DNA from 3 places in the Nocardioides sp. Z30_9 genome. Region 2 is predicted to be linked to each of the others. Evidence: predicted binding sites of a transcription regulator. Region 2 holds the regulator's gene; each other region holds the start of a gene.
The links. Region 2 encodes LexA, which represses DNA repair genes until DNA is damaged. Its sites were predicted from a motif close to TCGAACANNTGTTCGA; they were not measured.
Positions count from the first base shown of each region.

Region 1 (6,917 bases), on a different contig from region 2:
TGTGGGACAAGCCGCATGAGGGCCGAAGGTCCCACGATGAGGGGGACTTCGCCTGCGTCAGCGGGCGGGATCCGCTGCTTGTCTGGAATAGCCCATGCCCCTGCCGGATGAGGTACCACCATGAACGTGGAGAAAACCGCCGAAGCACCCGCAGGCCCGCCAGAGAAGAAGCGAAAATTCAGTTTCCCGAGCGCCTTCACGGTGCTCTTCGCCGTCACGGTCCTCGTCTGGCTGCTGGCGTTCATCATCCCCACCGGCGCCTACAAGGTGAGCGAGGAGACCGGGGGCCCGATCCCCGGCAGCTACCAGGGCGTCGATGCCGACCTGTCGTTCGGCGATCGCCTGATGCAGCTCTTCCTGGCGCCGGTCAACGGCCTATACGGCATCCAGTCCACCGACACCGGGTTCATCAGCCCCAACGAGACCGGAGAGCTCTTCGGTGCCGCGGGGGTGTTCCTGTTCGTGCTGGCCATCGGCATCTTCATCACGATGTCGATGCAGACCGGGGCGATCGACAACGGCATCGCCCGGGTGGCCAACCGGTTCGGCACCCGTGGTGCCGTGCTGATCGTGATCCTGATGCTGCTGTTCTCCATCGGCGGCACCACCGAGGGGATGGCCGAGGAGACCCTGGGCTTCTACGCCCTCGTCGTGCCACTCATCCTGAGCCTGGGCTATGACCGGATGGTGGCGGTGGGCACGATCATGGTCGGAGCCGGCGTCGGCGTACTCGCCTCCACGGTCAACCCGTTCGCCACCGGTGTCGCCTCCGACGCCGCCGGGATCTCCATCGGTGACGGGATCGGGTTCCGGTTCCTGATGTACGTCGTCCTGGTGCCCGTCGGCATGCTCTACGTGCTCCGGTACGCCAGCAAGGTGAAGAAGGACCCCTCGAAGTCCATGACCACGGGGCAGCCCGACGACGCCAGGATCGCGGCGAGCGGGATCGGCAGCCCGCCGGTGCTCACCGGCCGGCAGAAGGCCGTGCTCACGATCGTCGGGCTCACCTTCGTGTTCATGATCTTCGCGATCGTGCCCTGGGCGCAGGTGATCAACGGGCCCGACGCCGAGAGCTTCGGCTGGCAGCTGGACTGGTACTTCCCCGAGCTCGCCGCCCTGTTCATCGTGATGTCCATCGTGGTGGGCCTGATCGGCGGCCTCGGCGAGAAGGGGATGACCGACACCCTGGTCCGCGGCGCCGGCGAGTTCATCGGCGTCGGCCTGATCATCGTGCTCGCCCGTGGCGTCACCGTGATCATGAACAACTCGCAGATCACCGACACCGTGCTGCACTCGATGGAGAACGCGGTCGACAACACCTCCTCGGGTGTCTTCGGTGCCGTGATGTTCCTGATCAACGTGCCCCTGGCGTTCCTGGTGCCGTCGACCTCGGGCCATGCCGCGCTCGCGATGCCGATCCTGGCGCCGCTGGCGGACTTCGCCAACGTGCCGCGGGCCATGGTGATCACCGCCTTCCAGTCCGCCTCCGGCGTGGTCAACCTGGTCACGCCCACGTCTGCGGTGGTGATGGGTGGACTCGCGCTGGCCAAGGTGCGCTACGACGAGTACGTACGGTTCGTGGCCCCCCTGCTGCTGATCCTGCTGGTGGCCTGCACGGCGTTCGTGGCCGTCGGGGCCGCGCTCACCTGATTCGTCCAGACAAACTTCTTCGCACACCTGTTCGAAGACTTGCTAGAGTGAGTCGATGACCACGGAGTTCCAACCTTCCCTCCTCGAGCTCACCGAAGACGTCCACCTCGGCGTCGGGCCGCTCGCAGGGCGGGTGCAGCGGACCCATCTGTCCCGCGGAGCCTGGGTGGACGTGCTCCCGGGATGGTTCGGCGGTGCCGACGAGGTCTTCGCCGGACTGGTGGAGACGGTCCCGTGGCGCGCCGAGCGTCGGGCGATGTACGACAACGTGGTCGACGTACCCCGCCTGCTGCACCAGTACGGCATCGGCGACCCGCTCCCCCACCCGGCGCTCACCGAGGCGCGCGAGGTGCTCAACGAGCACTACGGGCCCGAGCTGGGCGAGCCGTTCGTCACGGCGGGGTGCTGCTACTACCGCGACGGGCACGACTCCGTCACCTGGCACGGCGACAACATCGGCCGAGGCCGCTCGCAGGACACCATGGTCGCCATCGTGTCCTTCGGCTCACCGCGCAAGCTCCAGCTGCGGCCGCGCGGCGGTCACACCGAGGTGACCCACGCCCTCGGTCACGGCGACCTGATCGTGATGGGCGGATCCTGCCAGCGCACCTGGGAGCACGCCGTACCGAAGACCTCCCGCCCGGTGGGCCCGCGGATCAGCGTGCAGTTCCGTCCGCGCAACGTGTTCTGAGCTCACGGCTGGCCCTGGGGGCAGACTGGGCGGCGTGAGCACGGAATTTCCCGGATCCGCGACCGATCGCGAGCTCGAGCGCACGATCCTGCAGCTGCTGGACCAGCGCGCCCCGACCTCGACGATCTGCCCTTCCGACGCAGCGCGTGCCGTGGGGACCGCAGCGGACTGGCGGGACCTGATGCAACCTGCCCGCGACGCGGCCGCTCGCCTGGTGAGCGCGGGGAAGGTGGAGATCACCCAGGGCGGGGAGGTGGTCGACTTGGCCACGGCCACGGGGCCGATCCGGATTCGCCGCGTCCTGCGGGACTGGCAGTGAGATGGTGCCAGAGCACCAGCAGAGCCGAGGTCGCGAGCAGCACAAAAGTGCGGCGCTCAGTCACCCCGGAATGCCAGCAGCATGCCACTGACAGCGGCGGTCACCACGCCCACCAGCTGCACGACCTGGCCGATCGCGATCGCTGCGCCGTTCTCGCCCAGCAGGTTCTCGAAGCCGTCACCATAGATGCCGCTGAGGACGAAGCCGACGACCACGAACAGCCCCAGCAGGGCTCCGACCCCGTCGGACCACCGGCGCCGGACGCCAGCGACGAGAGCCGCGCCGGCCAGCAGGATCACCAGCCCCGGCGGAATTGCCACGGGGAACTCGACGCCGGCCGCCCACAGGACTGCGATCCCGACGGCACCCACCAGCAGGCCACCGACCAGGGTGGTGCGCCTCCTCACGCATCCTCCTTCGTCCAGGCGACCAGCTTCTCCGGGTTGAGCACCGACCACATGCGAACGATGCGGTCCTCGGCGACCTCGAAGGCCATCACTGCGACGGTGACGTCGCCCGCCCGGGCGATGAGACCCGGCTGCCCGTTGACCAGGCTCTCCGTCATCGTCACCCCGGCCAGCGCGGTGGCACGGCCGACAAGGAACTCCGCGATCCTCAAGGCGCCACGCACGGGTCGCCGCTCCGCGCTGACCCGCCCGCCACCGTCGCCGACAGCGACGGCCGCAGGGTCGAGCAGACCGACCAACGCTTCGATGTCACGGGCCTCCCACGCCTGCTTGAAGCGGCGCACGACCGCCGTGCGCTGAGTCGTGGACGTGACTGGTGGGGGCGACCCGGCGATTCGACGGCGGGCCGAGGACGCCAGTTGCCGGGTGGCCGCAGGGCTGCGGCCGACGATCTCCGCGATCTCCGGGAACGGGTAGCCGAAGACATCGTGCAGGACGAACGCAACCCGTTCGGCCGGGGTCATGGTCTCCAGCAGAACCAGGAATGCCATGTGGACCGACTCGTCCAGAGTGATCTGGTCCACCGGGTCGAGGGGGGTGCTGCCGCCCTCCGCCCACATCGTCCGCGCCGGCAGCGGCTCCGGCACCCACTCGCCGACGTACCGTTCGCGTCGGAGGCGAGCCGATCCCAGCAGGTCGAGACAGATGCGCCCGGCGACCGTGGTCAACCACGCACCCGGGACCCGGACGGCCGTTCGCTGCTCCTCAGGCATGGCGTACCACCGGACATAAGTCTCCTGGACAACGTCCTCGGCCTCGACCAACGACCCCAACAGGCGGTAGGCGAGGTTTCGCAGGTGCCGGCGCTCGGCCATGACGGCGGCCAGGTCGGGATCGCCCCCCTCCAGGGACGAGGTGGGGCGGGCACTCATGGGACGAAGTGTCCCTCGGTTCGGCGTCATTCCCCTACGACGAAGCCGACCGGTGTCGTGTGAGGTCACAAGCCGACCTCACACCGGCACGGCCGGCTCCGTCGGACACACATGCACACAACTCTGTGGATCATCGCCGGGCTGTTGGCGGCCATCTTCTGCGCCAGCGGCGCAGCCAAGCTCGTGCAACCCAAGGACAAGCTGGTCGCCTCCAGCGCCGGGGCGGCGCTCGAGGGCTTCAGCCCCGGCGCGATCAAGGTCATCGGCCTTCTCGAAGTCCTCGCCGCGGTCGGCCTCGTAGTTCCCGGCATCGTCGGTGTCGCGACATTCCTCGTCCCAACGGCCGCCATCGGTCTGGTGCTCCTGATGGTCGGCGCCGCATTCACCCATGCGCGCCGGCACGAGGTGCAGCCGATCATCGTGAACGCGATGCTGCTGGCGTCCGCGGGCGTCGTGGCCTACGGCCGACTGGGTCCCTGCGCCTTCGTCGACTGACCCGATTCGAGAGCCAGTTGAATCCTCCCTATTGACGAGGTCGGCAGTCGCCGGTATTATCGAACACAGGTTCGATTCAATAGTGATGCTGAGGGATCGGCCCGGACTCTCCCGTAGCGGAGGTTCGCCTGCTCACGGGCGTGCTGCATCGACGTGTGAGACCAGTCAGTCATGGTCACGAGTCGGTGCGGGAGGTGCTCAGATGAGCTCGACGTTCGATCGGCCCGCGCTGCATCCGGTGCTGGCGTGCGCGGACGCCGTGGAGGCGTCCTTGAAGGACACCGCGGGTGTGGCGGTGGAGTTCATGGCCCCGGCGGACAAGCGGGCCGCGCTGGTGCAGCTGACCCGGGTGGAGGCACAGCTCGCTTCCCTGCGGATGCGGGTGCTGGCCGCCTCCGACGACCTCGCAGTGGCCGAGGGCGCCCGGGACGCGGCCGCGCTGGTCACCCACCACACGCGTTCAGATGCCGGGACCAATCGGCGTGACCTGGCACTGGGCCTGGCCCTGGACCGCCGCTGGCAGCACCTGGGAACCGCCCTGGGGGGCGGTGAGGTGAACGTGGCCCAGGCCCTGGTGATCACCCACGCTCTCGACGTCCTGCCGGCGGTCGAGCTCGGTGCCGAGATCATGGCCGCCGCGGAGGCGCATCTGGTGGCGCAGGCGGCGCACTTCGGTCCCCGTGAGCTCCGACTACTGGGCCGGCGGATCCTGGACCACGTGGCACCCGAGGTTGCGGAGGAGCAGGAGGCCAAGGCGCTCGCCGCCGAGGAGTCCCGCGCCTGGCGCCGCACCTCGCTGGCGACCACCCGACTGGGCGACGGCAGCACCCGGATCACGATCCACGTTCCCGACAGCGTGGCCGCCCGGCTGCACACCTACCTGGAGGCATTCACCTCACCTCGCCAGGTCGGCGTGGGCGAGGGGGCCCGGGTCCCGGCCGACGTACGCCGGGGTCAGGCGTTCTGCGCGCTGCTGGAGGCGGTCGACCCGAAGCGGCTGCCGGTCCACGGTGGCGACGCCACCACGGTGATCGTCACGATCCCGCTGGCGGACCTGCGCCGTGACCTCGGCGTCGGCGAGCTCGGACCCACCGACCGGCTCACCGCCGGGGAGGTCCGGCGCCTGGCCTGCACCGGCAAGATCGTCCCCGCCGTGCTCGGCACGAACTCCGAGGTGCTCGACCTCGGCCGGTCCTCGCGGCTGTTCAAGCCCGCACAGCGCAAGGCGATGATCATCCGCGACCGTGAGTGCCGCGCCGAAGGGTGCACCATCCCCGCCGCGTGGTGCGAGGCCCATCACTGGGGCAGAGCGTGGGCCCACGGTGGCCGCACCGACCTCAAGGACGGAGTGCTGCTGTGCAACTGGCACCACCACCGCGCCCACGACGACGGCTACGACGCCAGCCGACTACCCAACGGCGACATCCGATTCGGCAGGCGAACACGAGGGTCGTAAACTGGCGGCTGCACAGGGGTACAGCGCGTCAGTGGTGGGGTGGCGAGCACGTCGTTGAGCGCACCCGGAGAAACCGATGTCCACCCCTGTCACCCCTGTCACCACTGCCGTCCGTCCTGCCACGCCGACGCGCACCTCCTTCCCCACGCTGCTGCGCCAGGTGGAGCCGTACTACGTGGTGCTCGACGCCGCGGTCCGGCTGCCGACGGCGATGCTTCCGCTCGGGATCCTGCTCTACGTAGCTGACCGGAGTGGATCCTTCGCCACCGGCGGGCTCGCAGTCGCTGCGCTCAGTGTGGGCGGGGGCCTGGGCGGCGCCTTCGTCGGCGTCTTCGCCGACCGGTTCGGGCAGCGGGTCGTCGGCGTGCTGGCAACGGTGGTGCAAGTCCTCGCACTGGGCGCCTTCCTGCTGCTCGCTCCCCGGGACGTGCTGCCGGTGACGATGGGGCTGGCCGCCCTGATCGGGATGTCCAACCCGCAGGCGGGCGCGATGGCCCGCAGCCGGTGGGCCGCGCTGGGCCGCTCGCGCGCCGACCGTCGCTCGTTCACCTCCACGGCGATGGCCTGGGAGGGCGCCCTCGACGAGTGCGGGTTCGTGGTCGGACCGGTCCTGGTGAGCACCGTCGCCGGCCTCGCCTCCCCCACACTCGGGCTGGTGCTGGCCCTGGTGCTGGCCGTGGTGACCCAGACCGGATTCGCGCTGCACCACACCGCGCTGCCCGGCCACGGTGCCGGCCGCTCCACCGGTCACCGCGAGCGTGGGGCACTTCCCCTCGCCCACGTCGGCAGCCTCCTGGTCGCGATGGCCGGCGTCGGACTGGTCTTCGGCGCGACCCAGACCGGCGTCGCGGCGCGGATGGCGGCTGCGGGCACCGACGAGCTCACCGGTCCCGTGTACGCCGCCATGGGGGTCGGCGCCGGGATCGCGGGACTGCTCACCACCCGGCTGCCCCAGGTGTTCCGGCTC
Region 1 is NZ_JBZAJF010000002.1:912,419-919,335, reverse strand. Features, by position in the region: gene AC4BGB_RS15070 (YfcC family protein) at 121-1,650, shown strand; gene AC4BGB_RS15065 (alpha-ketoglutarate-dependent dioxygenase AlkB) at 1,706-2,341, shown strand; gene AC4BGB_RS15060 (DUF3253 domain-containing protein) at 2,376-2,660, shown strand; gene AC4BGB_RS15055 (hypothetical protein) at 2,717-3,067, opposite strand; gene sigJ (RNA polymerase sigma factor SigJ) at 3,064-3,999, opposite strand; gene AC4BGB_RS15045 (DoxX family protein) at 4,111-4,494, shown strand; gene AC4BGB_RS15040 (HNH endonuclease signature motif containing protein) at 4,697-5,950, shown strand; gene AC4BGB_RS15035 (MFS transporter) at 6,027-6,917, shown strand, end outside.
Region 1: AC4BGB_RS15040 (HNH endonuclease signature motif containing protein) is a predicted target of LexA. The motif match lies at 4,554-4,569, and genes of this name have one in related genera.

Region 2 (6,917 bases):
CGCCGGTTTTGCCGGAGGCGGCGAAGGCGAAGGACGATCAGGCCGTTGAAGCGTTCGCGCGTCACTATGTGAATGTCATCAACTTCGCCACAGCGACGGGTGACCGCGCAGGTCTCGACAGTATGGCTAGCGATAAGTGCAACAGCTGCCGACGACTTTCCGCGCGCATCAAGGCGATCTATAGCGGTGGCGGGTCGATTAAAAGCTCTGGATGGCGCGTGACCGCAGTCGAAGTGGTGCCGGACCAACCGCTGACCCGTAAGTACGTGGACCTAGCCATCGTCCAGTCACCGCAGGTTCTAATTCCGAAGGCTGGCGCGAACGTTCAGCGCTTCCCCGGCGGCAAACAGTTGTTGACGATGCTGCTCGCTCGCAGTCCAGAGGGTTGGCTCGTCACGCAGATGACCTTGGCGGGCTAACGTGCAGCGACTCTGCGCAGCACTTCTCTTGGCGACTTTCCACGTCATCTCCCCGACGCAAGTACACGCTCGCGCTTGCGGGGCATCCGTGGTGGCTTCACAAGACGCGCTCAACGCGTCGTTTGACTGTGTCACCCCTGGCGACGCGCAGCCGCGTGGCGAATCGCCGGCACGAGGAGGGCCGTCTGCGAATCGCTCGACCTTTGAGTGGCGTAGCCCGTGCTCAAGATCCGGTGACAATGACGAGAATCTTTGCCCGGCGAACACATGCCCTCCTGGCGAGCAGATCTATCGGCTCTGGCAGTTGACGCCACCTCCTGCGAGGCCATTGGCACTGGTGTGCTCCGGCGACGGGCCACCTGCTGTGGAGGCCGCTGCTCCCCCGCAGGTGACCGAGGCGATGATCCTGGCGGCGTTCCGGCGGGTCCCGCTGCCGTCGCTTCGCTCGCAGAGCCAGCCGGCGGACAAGACGCTGATCAACTTCGACACGATCTTCTTCACGCGGGCCGAGCCGCTGACCCGCCAGGTCACCTTGCTCGGACAGTCCGTCCGTCTCGAGATCGCGCCCAGCCGGTTCGAGTGGGTGCACGGCGACGGGACGACGGCGGTGACCACGACCCCGGGAGCGCCGTACCCGGCCAAGGAGATCGTGCACCGCTATGCCGACGCGCACCGCACGGTCGCGCACCGGGTGGTGGTGACCTGGAGCGCGGAGTACTCCCTCAACGGCGGCTCACTGCGGCCGGTCAACGGCACCGTGACCACCTCCGGCCCGGCCACTGCCCTGCGGGTCGCGGAGGCGAGTCCGGCGCTGAGCGGGCGTGGGCACTGATCAGGTTCCTGAGAGGCCTGTCCGTGCACTAGGTTCCCCCGGTGCGAACGCCGAGAACCTCCACCAGACTCAAGCTCGCCTACGCCGGCCTGGCAGCTGCCGACACCTGGCTCTCGGGCCGCCCGGACAGGTGGGCGCACCGCGTCCGTCTGGTGACCAAGCCACTACTGATGCCCGTGCTCGCGGGATCGCTCGCCACCGATCCCCGCGCCCGCACATCCCCCCTGCGCACGACGACCCTCGTCGCCCAGGCGGCCGGCTGGGGCGGCGACGTCGCCCTCCTCCGACCCGGTACGCGAGCCTTCCTGGCCGGCGCCGGGTCCTTCGGTGTGGGACACGTGGCCTACCTGACCGGTTTCCTGCGTCACGGTGGAGCCAGGACGCTCACGGCGGGTCCAGGGGCCCGCGCTGTCGTCGGGACGTGGGCGGTCACCGGACCTGCGATCGCGGTGCTCGCGGGACGCCGGCAGCGCGAGCTGGGTGGCCCGGTGCTCGGGTACTCGACCCTGCTGTCCGCAATGGCGGCCGCGGCGACGATGCTCGATGGCGGCATCTCGCCGACGGCTCGCCGGATGACCGCTGCCGGTGCGGGGCTGTTCCTGCTCTCCGACACCCTGCTCGGGCTGAGGGAGTTTGTACTCACTGATCCGCCGGAGGCGTTGGAGACGGCTGTGATGGCGACGTACACGGCGGGGCAGTTCCTGCTCAGTGAGGGTGCTGCGCGGGCCTGAGCGTGCTGCTCGCCTGGAGTGGTCTCGACTGACCGCTCACTTCGTTCGCTGCTCGACCACCTTGTGGGTCGCATTGAGCGCGTGCCTCGCCCTGAGTGGTCTCGACTAGCCGCTCACTTCGTTCGCTGCTCGACCAGCTTGTGGGCGGCTGAGGCTTGCCTGTCACGTGAGTGGTCTCGACTGACCGCTCACTTCGTTCGCTGCTCGACCACCTTGTGGCGGCTGAGGCTTGCCTGTCGCGTGAGTGGTCTCGACTGGCCGCTCGCTTCGCTCGCTGCTCGACCACCTTGGTGGGGATGGGGGCGGGGTGGGTCGAGCGTGTCGGCCCACCCCGCGGGTCCCCCGTGCCGGCGACCCGGGTCGAAGAGGTCGTCGGCACGTCTGGTGCCAAGGTCAGCCGCGCGGGACCGCGAGCTTCTGGCCCTCGGCGATCTGACCACCGGGGAGCGAGTTGAGCTCCTTGATCCGGTGCACCATCGTGCGGATCTCGCCGGGCTGGGCGAGGTCCGCTGCGATGTCGTAGAGAGTGTCGCCGGGGGCGACCTCGATCACCCGGACCGGCTCGGGGGTGCCTCCGGAGAGGCCCGCGGCGGCCCAGCCGCCGAAGGCGGTCATCAGGGCGAGCGCGAGGCCGAGGAAGGTGAGCACCGCGACGACGCGGCCGCGGCGGGTCAGCCGCACCCGTCGGGGGGTGGCCGGACCAGGCTGCGCAACCGGGGCGACCCGGCGCGAGGAGCGGACGCGGCGTGCCGCCGGGGCCGAACGGGCCGGAACTGCCTCGAGGGCGCGCTGCCCGTAGTCGAGATCGAAGACCCGGTCGAAGTCGACCTCGACGCGGCGGTCGCGCTGCGTCGGGACCGCGGCGCGGACCAGGGCGTCGAAACGCGCGTCGACCTCGTTGGCGGAGGTGGCGTCCTGCGGGCGGTGAATGCTGAGAGTGCTCATCGGTCAACCTTTCGGGGAAGTGCCCGGCCCAGGTGGCCGAGCGGTCGGTTGGCGACCCCTGCTGTGTGTTGATCGATTTCTATCGGCAGCCACTGACAAGTTCGTTTTCCGTGGACCTGCCGGGCTGATCGAGCGTATGTTCGATCGAACACGTGTACGACGTTAGGGCACGTGTTCGAACGAAGCAAGCACCCAGTCGAACAAATGTTCGGCTGGTTCGCCCGACAAGTGGCGCGACACGCCCTTCGAACATGTGTTTGAAGTGACGCATGTTGCTGGACTAGGTTCTCCCCATGGCGACTCGCGATCAGGACCCCCAGAAGCCCACCCGGCTCCCCCGGGCGAAGAAGACCGCCCAGAAGACCACGCCGAAGACCACCGCGGCCACGCTCGAGGCGGGAGCCGGCGCCAAGGTCACCGAGCTTCCGGACGCGGCTCCGGACAGCACCGGCCTGACCCCCCGGCAGCAGCGCATCCTCAACGTGCTCCGCGAGTCGATCGAGAAGCGCGGCTACCCGCCGAGCATCCGCGAGATCGGCGAGCTCGTCGGGCTCACCAGCTCCTCCAGCGTGGCCCACCAGCTGCGCGTCCTGGAGGGCAAGGGCTTCATCAAACGCGACCCCAACCGCCCGCGCGCCCTCGAGGTGTTCATCCCCGAGCTGATGGCCGCGCGGCGTGCGATCGCCTCGGCGGACGAGGCGGGCTACGACCAGACGGGCCTGGGCGACGCCGTACCCACGCCCACGATGGTGCCGCTGGTCGGCCGGATCGCCGCCGGTGGACCGATCCTCGCCGAGGAGAAGGTCGAGGAGATCTTCCCGCTACCCAAGAGCCTCGTCGGCGACGGCACCCTGTTCCTGCTCGAGGTCTCCGGCGACTCGATGATCGACGCCGCCATCTGTCACGGCGACTACGTGGTGATCCGCCAGCAGCCCGACGCCGAGAACGGTGAGATCGTGGCCGCCATTCTCGACGGCGAGGCCACGGTGAAGACCTTCCAGCGCCGCGACGGCAAGGTCTGGCTGCTCCCGCACAACGATGCCTACGACCCGATCGACGGCACCTACGCCACCATCCTGGGGAAGGTGACCACCGTCCTGCGCCGGATGTGAGACAACTGGGTGGAATAGCATTATTTCGGACATACTGCACGAATGTCCGTACGGTCCTGGCGCGCGTGCGTCATCGCAGTGCTCGCGCTGCTGCTGGTCGCCGTACCCGCACTCCTCGCACAGGACGGGCGTTCAGGCGAGCCCTCCGCCGGCCCGCAAGCCGTCCCGCTCGCCCCGGGAGCCGGCGAAGACCCCTCGGCGCCCGCGGGCGATCCCGGCAGGGCGCGTCCCACCCCGGCTGTCCAGGAACAGGCCGTGGGCAGCGCTTCCAAGCCCGGCGCGTCGCTCGCGGACAACCGGACCCAGCCTGCCGCCGACCCTGAGCCCCGCGTCCTGCCCGAGCGGATGCAGGGCCGCCCCGCCGTACGCGCGCTCGGTGACCGGCTCCCCGCCGTGGCCGCCAGCAACGGACTCTCCCCGGCAGGCTTCGAGGAGCTGCTGGTCGAGGACGACACCGTCTGGCTGACCCCGGAGGGACGGGTCTACTTCGAGGAGGAGGCCCCCGCCGAGGTCACCACCACCTCGGGTGCCGCCGCCCCGACCGTGGCCGCGGCGTACGCCGTGAGCGAGACCTTCACCCTGCACAGCCGGCCGGACGCCCCCCGCAAGATCTTCCTCGACTTCGACGGGGCCACCGTCACGGGCACCGGCTGGAACACCTCCAGGGGCGGCTCGATCCCCGACGGCGTCCACACCGGCTTCGACACCGACGGTTCACCGAGCACGTTCAGTGCCTCCGAGCACGGGTTCATCCAGGAGGTCTGGCGCCAGGTCGCGGAGAGCTATGCCCCGTTCGACGTGGACGTCACCACGCAGGATCCCGGCGTCGCCGCGATCACCAGGAGCTCGGCGAGCGACACCACCTACGGCACCCACGTCGTGGTGACCAGCTCCGAGGCTCCCCGGGCGGCGGTGTGCGGCGGCTGCCTCGGAGTGGCCTACCTCGGCACGTTCAACCTGATCAGGGCCACCCCCGACTACCAGCCGGCCTGGGTCTTCGCCTACAACAAGGGCTTCGACCCGATGACGGTGGCGCAGGCGGCCACCCACGAGACCGGGCACAACCTGGGACTCCAGCACGACGGCACCACGTCCACCGACTACTACGCCGGCACCCGCGCGTGGGGCCCGATGATGGGTTCCTCGATGAACCGGGCAGTGAGCCAGTTCAGCATCGGGGAGTACGCCAGGGCCAACAACACCCAGAACGACTTCGCCGTGATGCAGTCCAACGGACTCCCGCTGCGCACCGATGACCACGGCGGGACCGTCCAGACCGCCACGCCGCTCACCGCCAGCACGCCGTACGACGTCTCCGGGGTGATCGGCACCCGCACCGACACCGATGTCTTCGCGATCACCCGCTCGTGCGTGAGCGAGCTGCGGGCCTCCGTCACCGGCATCGGCGCCCAGACCGCGCTCGACCTCAAGCTGGACCTCCTCGACGCCGACGGCCGGGTGCTGGTCAGCAACTCCCCCGTCTCCGGCTACACCGGCACCACCGTCCCGGTCTCAACCGGGATGAACGCCTCCCTCGTGCGGGAGCTGGGTCTCGGGACCTACTACCTGCGCGTGGACGGTGTCGGCAACGGCGATCCGCTCTCGGGCGGCTGGTCGGACTACGGCAGCCTCGGGCAGTACCGCCTCACCGCGACCGGATGTCCGACCACCCCCACCGACCCGCTCTCCCCGTCACCGACTCCCACTCCCAGTCCGGGGCCGTCCCCTGCCCCGGGAGCGACCCCGTCGCCCAGCGCCCCGGCGGTGCCGGCGCCCAAGCCGACCGCGGCTCCGGCACCCAAGCCCACTGCGCCGAAGCCCCCGGCTCCCAAGGCCCCGGCTCCCAAGGCCCCGGCCCCCAAGGCCCCGGCTCCGCAGGTCAAGAAGCCCACCGCACCGCGCATCGGCGTCGCGGCCGCCGGCGCCCGCCGCGGACCCAAGACCGCGCTGGTCCGCTGGGGTGCCCCCGTCCGCACCGGCGGTGCCGCGATCACCCGCTACCGCGTCGTGGCGTTCCGCCTCAACGCCCGCAACCGGGTGGTGCGCACGTTCGCCTCCGGCTACCAGCGGGCGAGCGCGAGATCGCTGGTGATGCGCCTTCCGCGCGGCCGCTACGTGTTCAAGGTGATGGCCCAGAACAGGGCCGGCTCCTCGCCGTGGTCGCCGGCCTCACGCGTCGTCCGGGCCCGCTGACAGGTCCGGCAGGTGGCGGACTGCTCCGGTTGGCCCTAGCCCTGGGCCAGCCGCTTCAGCGCCCGGCGTACGACGGCGGGGTCGTCGGTCTGCCACATCGGCGGCAGGCTGGCGCGCAGGAAGCCGCCGTAGCGAGCCGTCACCAGCCGCGGGTCCAGGCAGGCCACCACTCCCCGGTCGGTGGTCGTGCGGATCAACCGGCCGGCCCCCTGGGCCATCAGCAGCGCCGCGTGCGTGGCGGCCACCTTCATGAACCCGTTGACCCCGGCCTTGTCCGCGGCCCGCTGGCGCGCCGACATCAGCGGGTCGTCGGGGCGTGGGAACGGGATCCGGTCGATGATCACCAGCTGGCAGGTGTCCCCGGGCACGTCGAGGCCCTGCCACAGGCTGAGGGTGCCGAACAGGTTGGTGTGCGGGTCGCCGACGAACTGCCGGGCCAGCTCGGGCAGCTGCGCGTCGCCCTGCGCCAGCGTGGTCAGGTGCGGCAGCGCCTCGCGGACGTGCTCGGCCGCAGCCTCCGCGGCGCGACGACTGGAGAACAGCCCCAGCGTGCGGCCGTCGGCCGCATCGACGAGCTCGGCGATCTCGTCGAGGTGGGCCTGGGTGAGGCCGTCACGGCCCGGGGGCGGGAGGTGCCGGGCGACGTAGAGGATCGCCTGCTGGCCGTAGTCGAACGGAGAGCCGA
Region 2 is NZ_JBZAJF010000001.1:1,456,130-1,463,046, forward strand. Features, by position in the region: gene AC4BGB_RS07075 (DUF6318 family protein) at 1-419, shown strand, start outside; gene AC4BGB_RS07080 (hypothetical protein) at 724-1,251, shown strand; gene AC4BGB_RS07085 (lysoplasmalogenase) at 1,293-1,982, shown strand; gene AC4BGB_RS07090 (LysM peptidoglycan-binding domain-containing protein) at 2,376-2,927, opposite strand; gene lexA (transcriptional repressor LexA) at 3,221-4,039, shown strand; gene AC4BGB_RS07100 (hypothetical protein) at 4,082-6,232, shown strand; gene AC4BGB_RS07105 (ATP-dependent DNA helicase) at 6,268-6,917, opposite strand, start outside.

Region 3 (6,917 bases), on a different contig from region 2:
ATCCCCCGCTGGCGGCGCACCTACGAGCGCGAGCGCGGCCTGAGCGCCTCGTCGGTGCTGGTCGGCCCCTCGGGGATGAAGGAGCTCGGCCTCCCGGTCCGGCCGCCGTGGTACCCGGCGTACCGGATCGCCGCGAACCTCTTCTGGACCCACCTGGTCGGCCGGCTGCCCGGCGGCAGCCAGGCGCTGGACCGCCGCGCCGCGCGCGCCCTGGTCCGTCACGACCGGCTCCTGTACGGCGACAAGCGCCCCGGAATCGGCGTCGCGGACCCCTCCGTCGGCAACAGTTGACGCCCAGAAGCCGGGACCCGTCGAGGCGCACCGAGGTGGCGCAGTAGTCTCCGGATGGATCACCGGAGCCCAACGAGGAGAGTCGTGCCAGACGTCAAGCCGCTGCAGAAGGTGCTGATCGCCAACCGTGGCGAGATCGCAGTCCGTGTCATCCGCGCATGCAAGGACGCCGGCATCGGCAGCGTGGCGGTGTACGCCGAGCCCGACCGCGACGCCTTGTTCGTGCGCCTCGCCGACGAGGCCCACTCCCTCGAGGGCGCCACCCCGGCGGACTCCTACCTCGACATCGCCAAGATCGTCGCCGTCGCGGAGAAGTCCGGCGCCGACTCCGTGCACCCCGGCTACGGATTCCTCGCCGAGAACGCCGACTTCGCCCAGGCCGTGATCGACGCCGGCCTCGTCTGGATCGGCCCCACCCCGGCCGCCATCGACGCCCTCGGCGACAAGGCGAAGGCCAAGCACATCGCGGAACGGGCCAAGGCTCCCCTGGCCCCCGGCACCAAGGACCCCGTCAAGGACGCGGACGAGATCATCGCGTTCGCCGAGGAGAACGGCCTGCCGGTGGCGATCAAGGCCGTCTACGGCGGCGGTGGCCGCGGTCTCAAGGTGGCCCGCACGATCGAGGAGATCCCGGACGCCTTCGAGGCGGCCGTGCGCGAGGCCGTCGGCGCCTTCGGCCGCGGTGAGTGCCTGGTCGAGAAGTTCCTCGACAAGCCGCGCCACGTGGAGACCCAGTGCCTCGCCGACAAGCACGGCAACGTCGTGGTGGTCTCCACCCGCGACTGCTCGCTGCAGCGCCGCAACCAGAAGCTCGTCGAGGAGGCCCCCGCGCCGTTCCTCACCGACGCCCAGCTCACCGAGCTCTACGAGAGCTCCAAGGCGATCCTGCGCGAGGCGGAGTACGTCGGCGCCGGCACCTGCGAGTTCCTCGTCGCCGCCGACGGCACCATCTCCTTCCTCGAGGTGAACACCCGCCTCCAGGTCGAGCACTGCGTCTCCGAGGAGGTCACCGGCATCGACCTCGTCCGCGAGATGTTCCGGATCGCCGCCGGCGAGGAGCTCGGCTACGACGACCCGGAGATCCGCGGCCACTCCATCGAGTTCCGGATCAACGCCGAGGACGGCGGGGCCAACTTCATGCCCGCTCCCGGAACGCTGACCAAGTGGTCGCCCCCCGCCGGACCCGGCGTCCGCGTCGACGGCGGCTACGAGGAGGGCGAGACCATCCCCGGTGCCTTCGACTCCCTGATCGCGAAGCTGATCGTCACCGGCCGCGACCGCACCCAGGCACTCGAGCGGTCCCGCCGCGCGCTGGCCGAGTTCGGCGTCGACGGGATGCCGACCGTGATCCCCTTCCACGCGGCCGTGGTCTCCGACCCCGCCTTCATCGGCACGCCGGTCGAGGCGCCCGAGGACTTCAGCATCTACACGCAGTGGATCGAGACCGACTTCGACAACCAGATCACCCCGTACGCCGGCGACTCGGCCGAGGCGCCTGAGCCCGACGAGCGCAACAAGGTGACCGTCGAGGTCGGCGGGCGCCGCCTCGAGGTGGTCCTCCCGGCCGGGCTCGCCAGCATGGGCGGGGGCGGCGGCAACGGCAACAAGAAGCCGAAGCGCGCGGGCGGCAAGAAGGCCGGCGCCGCCGTGTCCGGCGACTCCGTGACCTCCCCGATGCAGGGCACCATCGTCAAGGTCGCCGTCGAGGAGGGCGCGACCGTGGCCGAGGGCGACGTGATCGTGGTGCTCGAGGCGATGAAGATGGAGCAGCCGCTGAAGGCCCACAAGGCCGGGGTCGTGTCCGGCCTCACGGCCGAGGTGGGCTCGGGCGTCACCAACGGCGAGGTCGTCTGCGAGATCAAGGACGCCGAGTAGCCGATCGAGTGTGACCCACCCGTCGGGCGTGGATGGTGGCCCCGGACGAATTGTTTGGTAAGTTAATGCACCAGATTACTAGACTTTACGGGTGGTGCACATGCACGAAGCTGCGCGGGGCGAAGGCGACTGCTGCGTGGTGGTGGTCGGGGCCGGTGCTGCCGGCACCCTGACCGCCTCCCACCTCCTCACCAGCCTGTCGCAGCGCTACCAGGTCGTCCTGGTGGACCCCTCCCCCACGACGGGTCGCGGGGCGGCGTACTCCACCGGCGACGACCGGCACCTGCTCAACGTCCCCGCCAGCGGGATGAGCGCGTTCCCGCGCGACCCCGAGCACTTCTTCCGCTGGGTGCGCAACCACCACGACCCCGGCGCCCAGCCGCAGGACTTCGTCCCGCGCCGGGTGTACGGCGACTACGTGGCCGGCCTGCTGAGCACGGCGGCGGAGTACCCCGGCAACGCCCGCCTGGACCGGCGTACCGACTCCGTGACCGGGCTGGACCGCCGCGGCAACGCGTTCGTGGTCCGGCTGGCCTCAGGCCAGTCGGTCGTCGCGCGCGCCGTCGTGCTCGCCACCGGCGCCACCCCGGGCACCGACTGGGCACCCGCGCAGCTGCGCGACAGCGAGCTGCTGGCCGATGACCCGTGGACCCAGGAACTGCCCGAGGGCGACCTGCTGCTGGTCGGGACCGGGCTGACCATGGTCGACGTCGCCATCGCCGCCGATGCGCCGGGGCGCACGCTGCACACCGTCTCGCGCCGCGACCGGCTGCCGGCCGTGCACCGGATGCCGACCACCCCGGCGGTGCCCCCGCCTCCCGGGATCACCCGGATCGGCTCGCTCGCCGAGCTGCGCGAGGTGGTCCGCGACCACGTGGAGCGCACCGTGGAGGAGACCGGCGACTGGCGCGCGGCCCTCGACGGCCTGCGACCGGTCACCGCCCAGCTGTGGCAGGGGCTCGACGAGGAGGACAAGCGCACCTTCACCGCGCGCGACGCCCGCGAGTGGGACGTACGCCGGCACCGGATGCCCCCCGTGACCGCCGGCCGGCTCGGTGCGATCGCCGCGTCCGGGCGCCTGGTCCGGCACGCCGGAACCGTGACCGACGCCCGCCCCACGAAGTCCGGGGTCGAGGTGACCCTCAGCGACGGCCAGCGGCTCGAGGTCGCCGGGGTCGTCAACTGCACCGGTCCGGTCGGCACGGTCGCCAAGGACCCGCTGCTGGTCACCCTGGCCCGCGACGGCCTCGTCCGGCCCGGGCCCTCGGGCCTGGGCATCGACACCGCCGACGACGGCCGCATCCTCGGTGTGCTTCCTCCCAGCGTGCCGTTTCACGCCCTGGGCACCCTGCGCCGCGGCAACCTGTGGGAGACCACGGCGATGCCCGAGATCCGCGAGCAGGCCTACGAGGTCGCCCGTGCGGTCGTGCGTGCACTGCAGGGCGAGACCAGCCGGCGGCCCGTCGACACCTACGGGCTCACGCTCACGACCGAAGGCGCGGCGGCCGAGGCGTACAACGACGCGCTCGGGCGGCTGCTCCGCCTCCAGGACGGCGTCGAAGCGGGCCTGGAGGCCGCCGTGGCGCTGGACCCGGGCTTCGCCCACGCCCACGCGGCCCTGGCGTTGCTGGGTCACGAGTGGGGCGCGACCGGCTCCTGGCGCGCCTCGCTGCGGGCCGCCCACGTCGCCGCGGCCGACCGTGACCTCGACGACCGCGAGGTCAGCTTCCTCGACGCCGTCACCGTGCGGCTGCGCTCCGACGAGCCCACCGGCGCCGCCGCACTGCTGCGGCACATCCGGCTCTTCCCCCGCGACGCCCTCGCGGTGAGCGTCGTGGTCCCGACGGTCGCGTTCGGCGGCCTCACCTCGGGTCCCCAGACGGCCGCGCTCGTGGAGGGTCTCGGGCGCAGCTACGGCGACGACTGGTGGTACGCCGGGCAGCTCGCGTTCGTGCGCCAGGACCAGGAGCGATGGGCCGAGGCGGAGGCGCTGGCGTCGTACGCCCTGTCGGTGGAGCCGGCCTCCGGCCACGCCGCGCACGCGCAGGCCCACGTGTTCTACGAGACCGGCCGGCACACCGAGGGACTGGCCTGGCTCGACGAGTGGATCCGCACCCGCGGGCCCGAGGCCAACCACCGCTCGCACTTCTCCTGGCACGCAGCACTACACGAGCTGGCGCAGGGCGACCTGGAGGCAGTGCGCCGTCGCTACGAGCGCGAGCTCTCCCCGCCCCAGGTCACCGGCTCCCGGGCCCTGGTCGACAGCGGCTCGCTGCTGTGGCGCTGCCAGGTCACCGACTCGTGGCAGGGCTTGCTGCCCGGCGCCGCGGTGTGCGAGGCCGCTCCGGACGGCTGGCTGATCAGCCCTCCGACCGCGTTCGCCGCGCTGCACTCCGCGCTCAGCCTCGCCTCCGCTCGGGACCAGGTCGGCCTGGCCGCCCTGCGGACCACCTCGCTCGCGCACGCCGACGCCACCTTCCGTGAGGTCGTCGCCCCCGTGTGCCGCGCACTGCAGGCGATGGTCGAGGGCGACCACGGCTCCGCGGTCGTGCATCTCGAGGCGGTCCTCCCCCGCGCCGAGGCGCTCGGCGGGAGTGCGGCCCAGCGCGACGTCCTGGAGGACACGCTGATCCACGCCCTCGTGGCCTCCGGCCAGGCCGAGCGGGCGGCAGCGGTGCTGGACCGGCGCCTGAGCCGTCGCCCGTCACCCCTGGACGTGCGCCGCCGTACCGCCCTCGCGACCGACGTCACGAGGACCCGGGGCTAGTTCTCCGGGTTCGGGACAGGGGGGCACCACCTGCCCCACGATGGTGGCGTGCCCGACGACGACCAGCTGCCGTTCGCCCTGAACGACCACGACGTGCCACTGCACGTCGGCAACTTCTTCTACTACGTGCGGGCTGTGCGTCGCGGCGAGACGTTCACCGGTGGCCCCAGCAGCCGGGAGGAGCTGCTGGTCCTGGTGCCGCTGTACCTGGTCTTCGGCAGGCTCATCGAGCGGTGGCAGGAGCGGCAGCCCTGGAAGGTCGGCGTGGTCCGGGTCGAGGGCGACCGGTGGGGTCCGACCGGATCCGTCAAGGTCGTCCACAAGGAGCCGGGGACCGGCTTGGAGGTCCCGACCGCCCGCATCGCTGAGCTCGCCGCGCTGGTTCGCGCCGGGGAGTTCGCGGGCTGATTCGCGCGCTCGCTGGCGTGGGTCTCGGGTGGGGACGCATGGCCAGGGCGTCGTTTCGTGACTTCCGACAGGAGCCGCGAGATAGTTCTCCACAACCTCGAACAGGTGCTCGATTGTGTCGGTGCTCACGCCTAGAGTTGATTCATGGACAGCACCTCGACCCTCTCCGCTCCCGAGGTGCTCGACGCCGTCCGCCAGGCTCGTGCCGACAAGCAGGCCGCCGAGATCCGCGAGCTGCAGCGGACCGTCGACTGGGCCCTGCTGCACCCCTGTCCCGACGACGAGTGGCCCGCGCACTGGGGGCAGGTCCCCGCGGACGGTGAGCGGATCTGCACCCTCGCCGGACCCGGTGCGCCGCTGGTCTCCGAGCTCGCCGTCGCCGGCCTGGGCGCCGCCCTGCACATCACCCTGGACGCCGCCAGGCAGCTCCTCGCCGACGCCCTCGAGCTCGCCTACCGGCTGCCGCGACTCTGGGAGCACGTCGTCGCCGGGCGGGTCCCGGCCTGGCTCGCCCGCCAGATCTCCCGGCACACCCACGACCTCTCCGAGGAGGCGGTCGCGTTCGCGGACCGGCTGATCGCCTCGACCCCGGCGAAGGTCCACCTCGTCGACGCCGAGCAGCTGGTCAACGAGGCGCGGCTCTACTTCGACCCCGACCGCGCCGCCGACGAAGAGCAACACCGCCGCCAGGCCCGCGGGGTGCACCTCCAGCGCACCGGCCGCACCTCCCCCGGCACCACCGACGTGGCGATGACTCTCGACACCCCCGACGCACTGCTGTTCGACCAGACCCTGAGCCGCATCGCCGGCGAGCTCGAGGGCCTTGGCGACACCGACCCCCTCGACGTCCGGCGAGCACGGGCCGTCGGGATCCTCGCCGATCCGCAGTACGCCCTCGACCTGCTCTCCGGACGTGACGCCGCGCCCTCACAGGGTGGGACCGACAACCTGGACCTCTACGTGCACCTCACTCCAGCCGACCTGATCGGCACCGGAGCGTGCACGATCGAGCACTACGGCGCCGCCACCACCCGCCTCCTCGAGGAATGGCTCGCCCGGCACGCCGACGCGGGCGGCAAGGTCGTCCTGCGGCCCGTCATCGACCTCGACGCCGGGAACGCCGACCCTGCCGCCCGGCCGGTCGACGCACACGACCCACCCGCGGCCATGCGCGAGCTCTGCGTCCTGCGCGACGCCCACTGCGTCTTCCCCGGCTGCCGCCGCGACAGCAGGCGCTGCGACCTCGACCACATCACCGCCTACCTGTCGATGGACGACTGTGGACCACCGGGCCAGACACATCCCGGCAACCTCGCCCCGTTGTGCCGGAGCCACCACCGGCTCAAGACGTTCACCCCATGGGACTACAAGCGCCTCGACGACGGCAGCTATGCCTGGACCGCGCCCACCGGCCACCAGTACGTCGTCCGGCCTGTGTCGCGGCGGCCACCCGGCGCTTCACCCAGCTAGTCGCGCAGCCCCGGGTGGACCCTGGCGAGCACCGAGGCGAGGAGCCTCTTCGGGGCGACCGTGGAGAAGGCGGCGCCGACCTGGTTGGCGAGGCCGGGGATGATCA
Region 3 is NZ_JBZAJF010000002.1:1,249,642-1,256,558, reverse strand. Features, by position in the region: gene AC4BGB_RS16785 (oxygenase MpaB family protein) at 1-291, shown strand, start outside; gene AC4BGB_RS16780 (acetyl/propionyl/methylcrotonyl-CoA carboxylase subunit alpha) at 376-2,166, shown strand; gene AC4BGB_RS16775 (FAD/NAD(P)-binding protein) at 2,267-4,933, shown strand; gene AC4BGB_RS16770 (hypothetical protein) at 4,982-5,341, shown strand; gene AC4BGB_RS16765 (HNH endonuclease signature motif containing protein) at 5,486-6,811, shown strand; gene AC4BGB_RS16760 (SDR family NAD(P)-dependent oxidoreductase) at 6,808-6,917, opposite strand, start outside.
Region 3: AC4BGB_RS16765 (HNH endonuclease signature motif containing protein) is a predicted target of LexA. The motif match lies at 5,439-5,454, and genes of this name have one in related genera.